DNA from 2 places in the Streptomyces sp. A0592 genome. Region 1 is predicted to be linked to the other one. Evidence: riboswitches for the same ligand, from Rfam matches in the RefSeq annotation. Region 1 holds a riboswitch; the other holds the start of a gene.
What was found. Region 1 has a riboswitch for guanidine ahead of E6U81_RS22640 (multidrug efflux SMR transporter). Riboswitches for the same ligand answer to the same signal wherever they lie in the genome.

Region 2: linked by a shared signal. The riboswitch ahead of E6U81_RS03105 (Ohr family peroxiredoxin) and the one ahead of E6U81_RS22640 (multidrug efflux SMR transporter) in region 1 are both predicted to bind guanidine.

What each region holds. Positions count from the first base shown of each region.
Region 1 is NZ_SSBM01000016.1:56,955-64,389, reverse strand. It holds gene E6U81_RS22675 (hypothetical protein) at 1-328, shown strand, start outside; gene rdgB (RdgB/HAM1 family non-canonical purine NTP pyrophosphatase) at 336-950, shown strand; tRNA gene E6U81_RS22665 (tRNA-Leu) at 1,042-1,125, opposite strand; gene E6U81_RS22660 (HNH endonuclease) at 1,169-2,179, opposite strand; gene bcp (thioredoxin-dependent thiol peroxidase) at 2,326-2,793, opposite strand; gene E6U81_RS22650 (DUF3618 domain-containing protein) at 2,903-3,223, shown strand; gene E6U81_RS22645 (co-chaperone GroES) at 3,267-3,608, shown strand; guanidine-III (ykkC-III) riboswitch at 3,673-3,742, shown strand; gene E6U81_RS22640 (multidrug efflux SMR transporter) at 3,774-4,094, shown strand; gene E6U81_RS22635 (transglycosylase domain-containing protein) at 4,101-6,380, opposite strand; gene E6U81_RS22630 (ABC-2 family transporter protein) at 6,794-7,435, shown strand, end outside.
Region 2 is NZ_SSBM01000001.1:652,314-659,748, forward strand. It holds gene E6U81_RS03090 (TetR/AcrR family transcriptional regulator) at 1-111, shown strand, start outside; gene E6U81_RS03095 (type 1 glutamine amidotransferase domain-containing protein) at 70-939, opposite strand; gene E6U81_RS03100 (AraC family transcriptional regulator) at 1,101-2,099, shown strand; guanidine-III (ykkC-III) riboswitch at 2,154-2,215, shown strand; gene E6U81_RS03105 (Ohr family peroxiredoxin) at 2,291-2,770, shown strand; gene E6U81_RS03110 (hypothetical protein) at 2,757-3,218, shown strand; gene E6U81_RS03115 (hypothetical protein) at 3,295-3,489, shown strand; gene E6U81_RS03120 (WhiB family transcriptional regulator) at 3,609-3,884, shown strand; gene E6U81_RS03125 (hypothetical protein) at 3,944-4,702, shown strand; gene E6U81_RS03130 (NAD(P)/FAD-dependent oxidoreductase) at 4,812-6,137, shown strand; partial or broken gene E6U81_RS03135 (alkyl sulfatase dimerization domain-containing protein) at 6,310-7,435, shown strand, end outside.

The sequences.
Region 1 (7,435 bases):
CCTTTCCGCCTGCGACGCCATCTCCACGGCGATGGACTGCGCGAACACGGCGGTGGCCATCACGGACGGCGCCAACGACCTCCAGCAGGCCGTCTCCCAGGCGGGCAACAGCCCCCAGGACGCCAAGAACGCCCTCGACCAGATCGAGACGAACCTCAAGAAGATCGGCGACCAGACGGACAACGCCGACCTGGGCAAGGCCATCGACTCGATGAACACGGCCGTCAAGAACGTCCGCACCGCCATCGAGAGCGGCAACCCCGCCCCCGACATCAAGCCGGTCGCCGACGCCGCGAGCGAGATCTCCAAGGTCTGCACCCCGGGATAATGGGGGCATGACCTCGACGCCCAGCAGCCTGATCCTCGCGACCCGCAACGCGGGCAAAGTCTCCGAACTGCGCGCCATCCTCGCCGACGCCGGCCTGCCCCACGGGCTGGTCGGCGCGGACGCGTACCCGGAGATCCCCGACGTCAAGGAGACCGGCGTCACCTTCGCCGAGAACGCCCTCCTCAAGGCACACGCCCTGGCCCAGGCCACCGGCCTGCCGGCGGTCGCCGACGACTCGGGCCTGTGCGTGGACGTCCTGCACGGCGCCCCCGGCATCTTCTCCGCCCGCTGGGCCGGCCGCCACGGCGACGACAAGGCCAACCTGGACCTGCTCCTCGCCCAGCTCGGCGACATCGCCGACGAGAACCGCGGAGCCCACTTCTTCTGCGCGGCGGCCCTCGCCCTGCCGGACGGCACCGAACGCGTCGTGGAGGGCCGCCTCCTGGGCACCCTGCGCCACGCCCCCTCGGGCACGGGCGGCTTCGGCTACGACCCGATCCTCCAGCCCCTGGGCGAGTCCCGCACCTGCGCGGAACTGACCCCGGCCGAGAAGAACGCCATCTCCCACCGCGGCCAGGCCTTCCGCGCCCTGGTCCCCTTCATCCGCGCCCTCCTGACCTGACCGCCGGGTCGCCCTGGCGGGTGCCATCGGGCCGTGATCGCGCCGAAGGCCCCGTACGCGACAACTGCGTACGGGGCCTTCGGTGTGGATGTGCGGTTGGGGGGACTCGAACCCCCACGGGTTTTACCCCACTTGGACCTAAACCAAGCGTGACTGCCAATTCCACCACAACCGCGAAATATCGCCCAATTCGGATATTTAGTCCGCCTGTGCTGCACTTAGTCTAAGGGCAGGTCCGCAGCCTTGGGGCGACGGTTTCGGCACCACGTGTCGGTCAGTGAGTGGCAGTTGGGGCACAGGTAGCGGAGGTTCTCGCGTCGGTTGTCGCGCCAGTCCCCACTTATGTGATCGATCTGAAGGGTGATCGGTTGCCCTCGCCACTCCCCGGTGTTGCCGCAGTCGTCGCAGGCGTAGGGGACGCCGATCTCCTGCAGTGCCCGGTGCAGGCGGGGACGGTGAACGCGTGAGGCCCCCTCGGGGAGCACGGTCAGGGTGGTGTCGGCAAGAACCTTCTGTGGGCGTACCGCTTGGGAGGCTGCCCAGGTACGCCGCTTGAAGTGGCTGACGTCGAGTCCGAGCCGGGTGATCAGCCGCCGAACGCGCCGGTGGTTCACATCGTTGACGAGAAGGCCGAGGGCGCGCATGACGTCTGCGTAGCTCAGCGCTGCCGGAACCGCTGCGCGCAGCATGTCCTCGGGAATTCGGATCCGCGCGTTCCTGAAATGGGTGGTGTCTATGCCATGCGCCTTCAGCATCCTTGCGAGGGTGGCGCGGGATCGACTGTCGTCCGGCACGCCCAGGGCGCGAGCCGTGCCGCGCACGCTGTCCGCGGACGCTGCGGCTCCTGCAAGCTCCGCCCTGGTGAACGGGAGCTCGATGCCGATCCGTTGCATGCCGCGGAAATGGCTGATGTCCACACCGGCGGCGGCTATGCGGCGGACGATGTGCGACAGGGTGCCCGTAGCGGGGGGCGCGTCAAGCTTCACGGCAACCTCGCGCAGGGTGGTGGACGTCGCCGCCGCCGCGGCAATGGCCTCGTCGGGGTACTTGCGCCACGGGCTTCGTTTCGCGAAGTGGCTGGTGTCGATCCCGTAGGTGGTGACCTTCTCCTGCAGCGTTCGGCGTCGCCCGCCGCTCTCCTTGAGGTTGAGGCGCCGCATGAGGTCGGCCCAGCCTCTCGATGCGGCGACCGCCGTGGTCAGGGTGCCGCAGTCGTACGGGTCCCTCATGGTGTGCCCCCTCCACATGTCCGGCCGCGTGTGCGGCTCTCGTATGGGGTAACGGGTTCGGCAGGCGGACGGTCACGGGGTGTTTCGTCCGATAAGCGGAGCGGCCCGCCCCGGGTGGGGCGGGCCGCTCCGTGGGGGCAGGGGTGTCAGATGCCCAGGTCCTTGATGATCTTGGCTACGTGGCCCGTCGCCTTCACGTTGTAGAAGGCGTGCTCGACCTTGCCCTCCTCGTCCACGACCACCGTGGAGCGGATGACGCCCGTGACCGTCTTGCCGTACAGCTTCTTCTCGCCGAACGCCCCGTACGCCGTCAGCGTCTCCTTCTCCGGGTCGCCGACCAGGGTGACCTTCAGGTGCTCCTTCTCGCGGAACTTCGCCAGCTTCTCCGGCTTGTCCGGGGAGACGCCGATGACGTCGTAGCCGGCCGTGGCCAGGACGTCCAGGTTGTCCGTGAAGTCGCAGGCCTGCTTCGTGCAGCCCGGCGTCAGGGCGGCCGGGTAGAAGTAGACGATGACCTTGCGGCCCTTGTGGTCGGCGAGCGAGACCTCGTTGCCGTCCGCGTCGGGCAGGGTGAAGGCGGGGGCGGTGTCGCCCGGCTGGAGTCGCTCGCTCATCTGACAGTCTCCTCGGGAGGGGATCGGTACGTCACGAGACTAAGCTGACAGACTGTTCACGGCGGACTACGCCCCCACAGATCACGACCACGACGACGGAGGCAGCGCGGTGTCGGAAGCCAGGACCCCCGCACAGATCGAGGCGGACATCGTCCGCCGCCGCGAGCAGCTCGCCGAGACGCTCGACGAGATCGGCGTGCGCATGCACCCGCAGACGATCATCGGGGACGCGCGGGCCCGGGTCGCCTCGACCGTCGACCAGACCGCGGGGCGGGCCTTCGCCTCCGTGAACCGCCTCGTGACGGACGTGCGGGACGGTCTGCGCCACGAGGACGGGGCCCCGCGCCTGGAGCGCGTCGTGCCCGTCGCGCTGCTCGCGGTCGGTGTCGTCGGGCTGCTCGTGGTCTCGGCGCGCCGCAGGCGCGGATGACCCTGGGCGGTACGGGACGGGCGCGGACAGGTAGGTTCGGGGCGTGAGCGACAACACCACCCACGACAAGCTGCCCATCCGCATGCTGCACGACCGCGTGCTCGTGAAGTCCGACCTGCCCGAGGGTGAGCGGCGCTCCGGCGGCGGCATCCTGATCCCGGCGACGGCCGCCGTGGGCAAGCGGCTGGCCTGGGCCGAGGTCGTCGCGGTCGGGCAGAACGTACGGACCGTCGAGCCCGGGGACCGGGTGCTGTACGACCCCGAGGACCGCGCCGAGGTCGAGGTGCGCGGGGCGACGTACGTGCTGATGCGCGAGCGGGACCTGCACGCCGTGGCCGCGGAGCGGCTGGAGGGGTCGGAGGACTCCACCGGGCTGTACCTCTGAGGTTCTGAGCCTCTGGGTAAGCGCACGGCAGAAGGGCTGGTGGCCGAGGTCACCGGCCCTTTTCGCTGCCTCTTGCTACGGTGGGGGAGAACCCGACGAGACGCGCCGTACCGGGTACGACAAGACGACGCACCCCGTATCGCTCGATGTCTCGGAGGTGCCGTCATGGCCTGGGTTCTTCTTCTCGTCGCCGGTCTGCTCGAAGTCGGCTGGTCGATCGGCATGAAATTCACCGAGGGCTTCACCCGGCTGTGGCCCAGTGTGTTCACGGGTGCCGGGATCGTGGCGAGCATGGTGCTGCTGTCCTACGCGGCGAAGACCCTGCCCATCGGTACGGCGTACGGGGTGTGGGTGGGCATCGGGGCCGCCGGTGCGGCCGTGCTCGGTATGGCGGTGCTGGGTGAGCCCGTCACCGCCGCCCGGATCTTCTTCATCTGTCTGCTGCTGGTCGCCGTGGTGGGGCTGAAGGCGACCTCCGGCCACTGATACCGCTCACTCCAGGAACGCGGACGGCGGGCGGGGGCCTCCGATCGTCCCGCCGCCGTCCCAGCCGCCTCCGCCCGTGCCCCCGCCCGTGCCCGTCCCGCCCTGGCTGCCGGCAGTGGCGCCGCCCTCGTCGCCCTGGCTGGTGCCGCCGTCGTCCTGGCCGCCCTGGGTGCGGCCCCCGGTGTCCCGGCCCCCTTGTGTCTGCCCGCCGGTGTTGCGGCCGCCGTCCTGGCCCCCGTTGTCGCGGCCGCCCTGCGTGCGGCCCCCGTCGCCCTGCCCGCCGTTGTCCTGGCCGCGGGACGGCGGGGTGGGGCGCTGGGGCGGGGTCGGGGTGTCGTCGTCGCCGGGCGTCTCCTGCGGCGGTTCCGACTGCCACGAGGGCGGCGGCGGGGGCTGGGCGGCGCCCGGCTGGAGGTCGAGTTCGAAGTCGACGGGGTCGGTGCCCTCCAGCGCGGTCTTCGTGTACGAGGCCCAGATCCGGGCCGGATAGCCGCCACCGCCGATGCGGGGTTCGCCGAGGGCCCCGTACAGCGACTCCAGGGTGCCGGTGTCCGGGTCCTGGCCCATCATCGCGACCACGCTGACCAGGTTCGGGGTGTAGGCCGCGAACCAGGCGGAACGGTCCAGCTCGCCGGTGCCGGTCTTGCCCGCGGCCGGGTGGCCGGCGGCGAGGGCCGCCGTGCCGGTCCCGTTGTCCACGACGCTGACCAGCATGGACGTGGTGGTGTCGGCGGCCTCGCGGCTGATGGCCTGGACGGGGGTGCGCTCGGGCAGGGGGATCTTGTCGTCGCCCTTCGCGATCTCCTCCAGGAAGGTGTAGGGGGTCCGGCGGCCGTGGTCGGCGAGGGTCGCGTACGCCTGGGTCATGTCGAGGACGCTGGCCTGGAGGGTGCCGAGCGCCATGGCCGGGCCGACCACGAAGTTCGGGGTGTCCTCGGGGATGCCGAGGTCGATGGCGGTCTTCTTGACCCTGGCGGTGCCGACGTCGACGGCCATCTGCGCGTAGACGGCGTTGACGGAGAGGTCGGTGGCGGTGTTGACGGTGATGTTGCCGTAGGAGACCTGGCCCTCGTTCTCCGGGGCGAAGCGGATCCGGCCGCCGACGACGGGGCGCTTGTTGTCGCCGTTGTAGACGGTGTTGGGGGTGATCCTGCGGCCGTCCTGGGTGCGGGAGTCGTTCTCGACGGCGGCCGCGAAGACGAACGGCTTGAAGGTGGAGGCGACCTGGTAGTCGTGCCGGGTCGCGTTGTTCACGTACTGCCTGGTGTAGTCGACGCCGCCGTACATGGCGACGACCTTGCCGGTGGCCGGGTCGATGGAGACCCCGCCGGCCCGGACCACCCGGTCGGCCTTGCGCGCCTCGGGGTCGAGCCTGCTCAGCATCTGGTCGTCGACGGCCTCGACGAAGTCGGCCTGGCGGCGCCGGTCGATGGTGGTCCTGATGCGGTAGCCGCCCTCGGCGAGGGTCTTGTCGTCGAGGATCTCGCGGTCGAGGATGAACTCCTTGATCGCTTCGACGAGGTAGCCGCGCTGGCCGGACAGGCCCGCGGCGGCCCGGACCTTGCCGGGTTCGGGGAACTGCGTGGCCGTGCGCTCGGCGGCGGGCAGCCAGCCCTTCTTGACCATGCCGTCGAGGACGTAGTTCCAGCGGGCGAGGGCGCGGGCGCGGCTCTGCGGGTGGGAGACGACGTCGAAGGCGCTGGGGGAGTTGAGCAGGGTGGCGAGGTAGGCGCCCTCGGCGGTGGTGAGGCTGCTGACGTCCTTGCCGTAGTAGGCCTGGGAAGCGGCCTGGATGCCGTACGCGTTGCGGCCGAAGTAGCTGGTGTTCAGGTAGCCCTCGAGGATGTAGGCCTTGGACTTCTCGCGACCGAGTTTGATCGCGATGAAGAACTCCTTGGCCTTGCGTTTGATCGTCTGTTCCTGGCCCAGGTAGTAGTTCTTGACGTACTGCTGGGTGATCGTCGAGCCGGACTGGGTGCCCTTGCCGGTGGCCGTGTTCCAGGCGGCGCGGATCATCGCCTTGGGGTCCACCGCCCGTTCGGAGTGGAAGTCCCGGTCCTCCGCGGCCAGTACGGCCTCCTGGACGGTCAGCGGGATCTGCGAGAGGGGCACGTTGACCCGGTTGACCTCGCCGTCGCGGGCGATCTGGGAGCCGTCGGAGTAGAGGTAGACGTTGGACTGCGCGGTCGCGGCGGCGTTGGCGGGCGGGATGTCGACCAGCAGGTAACCGGCCACGAGGCCGCCGCCGACCAGGAGGGCGAGGAGCAGTACGGCGCCGAGGACCATGCGCCAGGTGGGGAGGGCGCGGCGCCATCCGGTCCGCCCGCGGCGGGTCTTCTTCCCGGAGCGGTCCGGCTGGTCCGGGTGGCCGGGGCGGCCCGGGCGGTCCGGTCCGCGCTGCCCGTCCTGCCCGTCCTGTCCGCCCCGGCCGCCCGGGCCGCCCGGGCCGCCGCCGGGCGGGGTGTCCGGGTCGCGAGGGGTCCAGCCCGCGGGTGGTGACTGGTCGCTCATCTCCAGGACTCCTCGACGCTGTTCGAAATATCCACTTCTGTACCTCATGGTGTCTACCCGATGGCCGGTGACAACCGCTCCGGACGGGGGTAAATCGGTCGCGTGGCTCGCCCCTCCGCACTAAGCTCGCGCGCTTTGGCCGACGTAGGAACGACGTGGAAAACGGAGGGGATACGGTGCGCCAGAGAGTGGCCCTTTACGGTGCGGTCGCGGCCGGCGGATTCCGGCGCTACGCCACCTACGGGACGGCGACCGCGGCGGGCGTGTTCACCAACACCGTGTTCGGGTTCATCGTCGCGTTCACGTACATCGCGCTGTGGGACCAGCGCCCGGGGCTGGGCGGTTACGACCAGTCCCAGGCCCTCACCTTCGTCTGGGTGAGCCAGTCGCTGCTGGCCGCAGGGGCGTTGATCGGCGGTGGGTTCCAGGAGGAGATCCAGGAGCGGGTCCGCACGGGAGACATCGCCGTCGACCTGTACCGGCCCGCGGACCTCCAGATGTGGTGGCTCGCCGCCGACCTGGGCCGCGCCGCCTTCCAGCTGCTGGGGCGCGGGCTGGTCCCGCTCGCGGCGGGGGCGCTGGCCTTCCGGCTGGCGCTGCCCCCGGACCCGTGGCGCTGGCTGCTGTTCCTGGTCTCCGTCACGCTCGGGCTCGTGGTGAGCTTCGCGCTGCGCTACCTGCTGGGACTGCTGGCCTTCTGGCTGCTGGACGGGGCCGGGATCAACCTGATGGCGACCGTGGTCTCGGTCTTCTTCTCGGGGATGCTGCTGCCCCTGACCGTCTTCCCGGGCGCCTTCGGGGAGTTCGTGCGCGCACTGCCGTGGTCGGCG
Region 2 (7,435 bases), on a different contig from region 1:
GCCATCCGGGCCGACCTCGTGGCGCACCTGCTCGACGAGCGGAAGATGTCTCCCGAAGAGCTGCGATCCTCACTCGCCGCGCACCTCGACAACGTCCTCGGTGCCGCGTGACCCGGATCCTTCCGCCCGCCCAAGTGATCTGACCCCCGCATCCGGGCGGTCTCGTGCCGAGCGGTCCGCCCTTCCCGCCGCCGCATGCGAGCGGACCAGGGCCAGGTAGTCGGCCGCGAGGCGGTGGCAGTCGCCCGGCCACCGCGCCGAGACGTAGTTGCCGTCCCTGACGGTGAAGCCGCGCCCGGGCCGGGCCGCGGTGTCACGGACGGGCAGGGGCGGTCCTGCCAGGAAGTGCCGCGGGTCGGCGAGGGCCGCCGTGACCTCCTGCTGCACGGTGGTGCGGTAGGTCCGGTAGTAGCGTCCCAGCCAGAACCGGGTGAGGTTCCACCCCGTCAACTCCAGCAAGGAGGTCAGCGCCGTCGTCCGCCTGCCGTGGAGGACCGAGCGCCCCGTGGCGGGATCCTCGGCCCGGGCGGCGAGCAGCACGCCGTGGCAGACGGCCCCCACCGGCAGCCCCTGGAGAATGGCCCGGGCGAACAGCTGCTGGGCGGTGGAGTCCTCGAGCATCGTCCGCATGCCCGGGGCGTGGCCGCCCGGTACGAAGAGGCCCGTGATGCCGGTCGGGTCGACCTCCGCGTAGGAGGAGGGGGCCAGGAAGGACGGGTCCCCGGTGAGGCGCCGGTAGGCGGCCAGCTCGGCGCGACGGGTCATCAGCCAGGGTGACAGCCAGGAGAAGCCGAGGTCCGTGAGCCGGGGGTCGGCCAGTGCGACCTTCCCGCCCGGGGTCGCGAACCGCACCTCGAAGCCGGCATCGTGCAATGCCGCCCAGGGCACCGCCGCCTCGGTGGGGTCGTAGTCGCCTGCGGGGAGCAGGAAGAGAATCACGGCGTACTCCTCTGGTGTCCGAAGGACGACCCTAGGAGCCGCCCGCGGCGCCGTCATTCACCCCCGCGGCCAACGAGTTGACTCCCCGGACCCGGCCCGCCCCGGCGGACCTCCCGCGGATGCCCTTGACGGGTGTGGTGCGCCCGCATTGACTGACGGCCGTGTCCACCGAACGGCCGCCATCCGTCACCGCGTCCTACGCCCTCGCCGTCCTGAGCGCGACCGCCGAGGGCACCGGCGGGTCCGGCCCCTGGGCCCTGCCCACGGACCGGCTGGAGTACGGCGAGATGCGCGCCCTGTGGGACGAGGTGCTCGCCGCGCGGGACGCCGGCCCGCACACCGGCCTCCTGGTCGGCGACCGCATCCGGCCCGACGGCCTGCACATCCTGGGCCACCTCGTCCTCACCTGCGCCAGCCTCGCGGACGCCGCGCAGGCGGCCGAGCGGTACCACCCCCTGATCAGCCAGGCGGGCACGGTCGCCCTGGACCGCCGCGACGGCGTCGGCCGGATCGGCTACCGGCCGACCGTCGGCCCGCCCGCCATGCACCCCCAGCAGGTGGAAGCGGTCGTCAGCAGCATGGTGCGCGCGGCCCGCTGGATCGCCGGCGACGACTGGACGCCCCTGACCGTGTCGTTCGCCCACCCCCGCGCCGGCTCCGCCGAGCCCTACGCGCGCTTCTTCGGCTGCCCCGTCACCTTCGACGCCCCGGACAACGTGATCACGGTCGCCGACGCGGACCTCGACAGGCGCCGCCCCCTCCACGATCCGGCACTCAACGCCCTGCACCGGGCCTACGCCGACCGCCTCCTGCAGCAGCTGTCCGCGGCCGGGACCGTCGCCGAGCGCGTCCGCCAGTGGCTGGAGCGCGCCCCGCTCGGTGACGCGGGCCCCGAGGGTCCCGCGGGGCAGCTCAACCTCAGCGTCCGGACCCTGCGCAGGGCCCTGCACGCGGAGGGCACGTCCTGGCGTGCGCTCCTGGACACCGCCCGCCACGGCCGGGCCAGGCGGCTGTTGGAGACCACGGCCCTGCCCCTGGACCGGATCGCCCCGCTCGTCGGCCTGAGCGGTGCGACGGCCCTGGTCCGGGCCTTCACCCGGTGGGAGGGCATGCCTCCGGGTGCGTACCGCAGCCGGTGCCGGTCCGAGTCCCCGGGGTGAGGAACCGCACCGCGGGCGGGGACCCGGCCGCCCGTACCCGGTGCTAGATTGTCCGGCGGCCGGATCCCAGGCCCCGGACGAGATGCGCCGTACCCGGTTACGCACGACGACGCGCGAGGTGCCGCACGAGCGGCACCGCCCGCTGTCCGCACCCGGGCAGCGTCCTCGTCGAGCAAGATCGGCCGAACGCCATGACCGTGCCACTCACCCGCAGCCTGTACCGGACGACCGCGCACGCCGCCGGGGGCCGCACCGGATCCGTCCGCACCGAGGACGGGCGCCTGGACGTCCGCCTCGCGCCGCCGCGCAAGAAGGTGCCCGGTACCACCAACCCCGAGCAGCTCTTCGCGGCCGGTTTCGCCGCCTGCTTCACCTCCGCGTTCGCCGAGGTCGCCGCAGAGTTCGGAGCGGACGCCTCCGCCGCGCGGGTGGCGTGCGAAGTGGAGCTCGGTACGACGGACACGCCCGCGGGATACGGCCTCGCGGTGTCCGTCACCGTCAGCCTGCCGGGGTGGCGGGCGGCGGACCTCCAGCCCCTGCTGCACCGGGCGGACGCGGTCTGCCCGTACTCGCAGGCGGTACGCGGCAACGTACCCCTGACGCTGCTGGCCGTGGACGACCAGGGCGACCAGGACGGCCCCACCAGCCCCGCCTCCGATGACCGCGCCTGAGCCGGAGCCGCAGCCGGAGCCGGGCCCGGAGCGGGGGGACGGCGTTGCGGTGCCCGAGCGCGGAGCCTGGCTGCGCCGCGGCATCAGCCGCAACGGCGGAGCGCTCGTCGAGGACCGGGACGACGAAGTGGTGTGGCTCCAGGCCGGGCCGTACTACGCCGACAGCCGGGGTTTCGCCGGAACGACCTCATTCGACGGCTCCCAGGTGCGCTTCCACCACCTCACCGGAGAGCCCGGCGACGACACGGGCACCCTCCGGTGGGACGGTGCGAACCTCGTCGAGCGGGGCACCAACCCGAACGGCAGTACCTTCCTGGAGATTTGGACCCCACTGCCCGGTGCGGAGGGCGGCGCCGGCTCCTGGTCCGGCCCGGACCACCACGTGGTCCGCGTCGGCCGGCACGTGGTGCACGTCGATTCCCGTGCGGGGACGTACTGGCGGCTCTGACCGTGGAAGCCCCGCGGCTCCCGGGCCGCGGTGGTTGGGGGCCGCATCCTCCCGGGGCCGGTGTCGTTACCGGGTTATGAGGAAGATCATCACGGGAGCCCTGGCGGCTGCCCTCACCGTCATTGCCGCAGGTACCGCCATGGCGGACGACAACCGGCAGTCTCGCGATGCGCCGGTGGTCGCACTGATCAACATCGGGCAGATCGACGACCCCATGGAAGACGTCCTCGAACACACCCTGAACTTCGGCGACGGGTACAAGCGGGACTGACGGCGGCTACGAGCACACGGCACCGCTTGACCGCGACGATGCATGGACGCTCGGAATCTGGTGATACGCGGGGGAACAGGCGGTCACGACGGACCGCCGCTGCCGGAAGGAACCCGGGCGTGACCGACACCTCCCGTACGGACGCACTCCTCGACTCCCGCCACGACGCGCCGTTCGACGGACCGTGCCGCTCGGGGGCCCGGGACGTCTTCGAGCGGGGCGCCAACGAGCAGGCCGCGGCTGCCCGGGAGCGCGAGGAGGCTGCCAAGGCGGTGTGCCGCCGCTGCCCGGTTCGGCTCCCGTGCCGCCGCCGGGCCCTGGCCGACCGGGTCCCGCACGGTGTGCGCGGCGGCCTCACCCCGGACGAGCGCCACCTCCTGCTGGCACACGGCTGACGGACGCGGTCCGCCGCCCTCCGGTCTGCTGGGCGGCCGGGCCTCCGTACGATCGGCAGATGATCGGACGACCGCCTCCCGCTCCCCGCTCCGTATGCATCGACGTGCCCGACGGGCACGGCGTCATCGAGGTCATCGGCGACGAAGGCGGCAGCCTGCTCCTCCTCGCGGGCGACCCCGCGGTCCTGGAGGCCAACGACCGCTGCGGCAGCATGGGTTGGCTGGCGGCCCGCGCGGGCGCGGGCGGACCCGGGCTCGCCGAGGTCAAGTACCTCACCGAGTGGCTCGGCGCCCCCGGGCTCGTGCCCGATCCCCGTACCGGCCAGGCCGAGCCGCCGGATCCGGAGTGCCTGCGGCCGCTGCTGTCCCTGCTCGCCCCCGGGCGGTACGTGATGACGGCCGGGCTCGCTCCGCACCACCTGCGGGTGGTCCGTCCGCAGGCCCGCAAGGTCCACGGCTGGTACGCGGAGGAGGAGCTCGCGCTGGTGACCACCGACGCCTGGCCGCCCCGCGACCACCGGGCGGTGCGCGGCTACCGCGACCGCATCCGTGCCGGCGGGGCCCTGCCGGCCCTGGTCGCGTTGTTCCCCACCGCCGGGAGCGGTGTGGGCCATCTCCTCGACGGGCACCACAAACTCGCCGCGTACCAGCGGGAGGGGGTGTCTCCACTGGTCATCCGGCTGAGCCCGCAAGAGCCCCGACCCTTCCGGCGTGCCGACCTCGACCGCGCCCGGGCGGCATTCGCCGACGGCGCCCCCCAGCCTCCCGACGACGCGCTGGGGCGGGTCCTGGCCTCCCTGCGGACGGACTCCGTCTGAGCCCGCGGACCGCATAATTCGTCATGTGCCTGACAGTGCCGACGTCAACGGCACCGCACCACTGCCACTCCCATGAACGGCACCACACCCCGAAGGGAGCGATCGGTACATGACCCAGCCCGAGAGCACGGGATACGACTACGACGTCGTCATCAGCGGGGCAAGCCTCGCCGGCAGTGCCGCGGCGATCCTGCTCGCCCGGCGCGGTGTCCGCGTCGCACTGCTGGAACGGCGTTCGGACCCCGACGCGTACAAGGTGCTGTGCACCCACTCCATCACGGCCAACGCCCACCCGGTGCTGGACGAGCTCGGTCTCGTCCCCGCCATCGAGAAGGCGGGAGCCGTACGCAACAAGGCCCGCTGGTACACCCGCTGGGGATGGATCGAGCCGAAGGCCGCGCCCGGCGGCCCCGAGCTGCCGTACGCGTACAACATCCGGCGCAGCACCCTCGACCCGATGATCAGGTCCCATGCGGGCCGGACCCCGGGCGTCGACCTGCTCCTCGGCCACCAGGTGACCGGGCTGGTCCGGGAAACCGGGCGAACCGTGGGGGTGCGCGCCTCGACGCCGCAGGGCGAGCGGGAGATCCGCGCCCGGCTGGTGGTCGGCGCCGACGGCAAGGACTCGGCCGTCGCGAAGTACGCCGGGGTGCCCGGTCGGGAGTACGAGAACGGGCGGTTCGGCTACTTCGCGCACTTCCGCGACCTCCCGCTGCACGGCGGGCTCGGCCACACGTGGTTCCTCGACCCCGACATGGCGTACGCCTTCCCGAACGAGGACGGCGTGACCGTGATCGCGGTGCTCCCCGGCAAGAAGTGGCTGCCGGCCTTCCGGGACGACCTGGAGGGCAGCTTCCTCGCGTTCGTCCGCGCCCTTCCCGAGGCGCCGCCCATCGACTCCGCCGAGCGCGTCACGAAGATCACCGGCACTGTCAACTACCAGCTGAACAGCCGCAGTCCGAAGGCGCCGGGCGTCGCACTCATCGGCGACGCCGCCCTCACCGGCGATCCCCTGTGGGGTGTGGGCTGCGGGTGGGCGCTGGAGTCCGCGCAGTGGCTGGCAGAGGCTGTCGCCCCGGCCCTCACCGGCCGGAGCGACCGCGGCGACCGGCGCAACCCGGGCCACCCGGGCAACCTCGACGCGTCCCTGGCGGCGTACGCGCGCCGGCACCGGCGCAGGCTGCGCGGCCACCAGTACCTGGCCGCCGACTTCGCCAGGGCCCGCCCGTTCAACCCCCTGGAGCGGCTGATGTTCTCGGCGGCGGCGCGCGACGAAGCGGTGGCGCGGCACATGCACCTGTTCGGATCCCGATTGATCTCGCCGCTGAGATTCCTGAACCCCGTGGCAGTGGCCAAGGCTTCGGCCGTCAACCTCAAGCACCGCCGCGCGGCAGCATCGGCGGCGCCCGCGCGCCTGTCGCGAGCGGAGCCGTGACCGAGGCTCCCCTCGGTGGACGTGGCTCCGGGGCATCCGTGGGGGTATATGCCAGATTGTGGCCTTAACGCCCTTGTCGCGGCTCGTCGACGAGTTCGGCCGACCGGCACCCGCTCCCGCGGCGGCCGGCTCGTCGTCCTGCCCGCCACGCCCCTGTGAACGGACGGCACGGATGAGTAGCGCACTGCCTTTCGAGGACACGACCGACTTCGAGAACGCCGACCGCGGCTTCATCGCGGCCCTGACGCCGGCCGTGATCAAGGCGGCCGACGGCCGCGTGGTCTACGACAACGACGCCTACGCCTTCCTCGAGGCCGACTGCCCCGACACCGCCAACCCCAGCCTGTGGCGCCAGGCCCGGCTCTGCGCCCGGCAGGGCCTGTACCAGGTCACCGACCGCGTCTACCAGGTGCGCGGCCTGGACCTGTCGAACATGACCCTCGTCGAGGGCGACCGGGGCGTCATCGTCATCGACCCGCTCATCTCCGCGGAGACCGCCGCCGCGGCCCTGGCCCTCTACCGGCAGCACCGCGGGGACCGCCGGGTCACCGCCATGATCTACACCCACTCGCACGGAGACCACTTCGGCGGTGCCCGCGGGGTCCTCCCGCCCGGCACCGAGGGCGGCGTGCCCGTCCTGGCCCCGGCCGGGTTCCTGGAGCACGCCGTCAGCGAGAACGTCTACGCCGGCAACGCCATGACGCGCCGTGCGGTCTTCATGTACGGGGACCGGCTGCCGAAGGCGCCCGACGGGCAGATCGGCGCCGGCCTGGGCATGACCACCTCCACCGGCACGATCACCCTCATCCCGCCCACCCTCGACATCACCCGCACCGGTCAGGAGGAGACGCTCGACGGCGTCCGCATCGTCTTCCAGCTCACGCCCGGCACCGAAGCCCCCGCCGAGATGAACTTCCTCTTCCCCGACCTGCGCGCCCTGTGCCTGGCGGAGAACGCCACCCACAACATGCACAACATCCTGACCCTGCGCGGCGCCGTCGTGCGCGACGCGCGGATCTGGTCGCGCTACCTCGACGAGGCCATCGACTTCTTCGGCGACGACTACGACGTCGCCTTCGCCTCCCACCACTGGCCCACCTGGGGCCACGCCGACGCCGTCGCCTTCCTCACCGCCCAGCGCGACCTCTACGCCTACCTGCACGACCAGACCCTGCGCCTGCTCAACGAAGGCCACACCGGACCCGAGATCGCCGAGGAGTTCCGGCTGCCGCCCGCGCTGGAGCGTACCTGGCACACCCGCGGCTACTACGGTTCCCTCTCCCACAACGTGAAGGCGG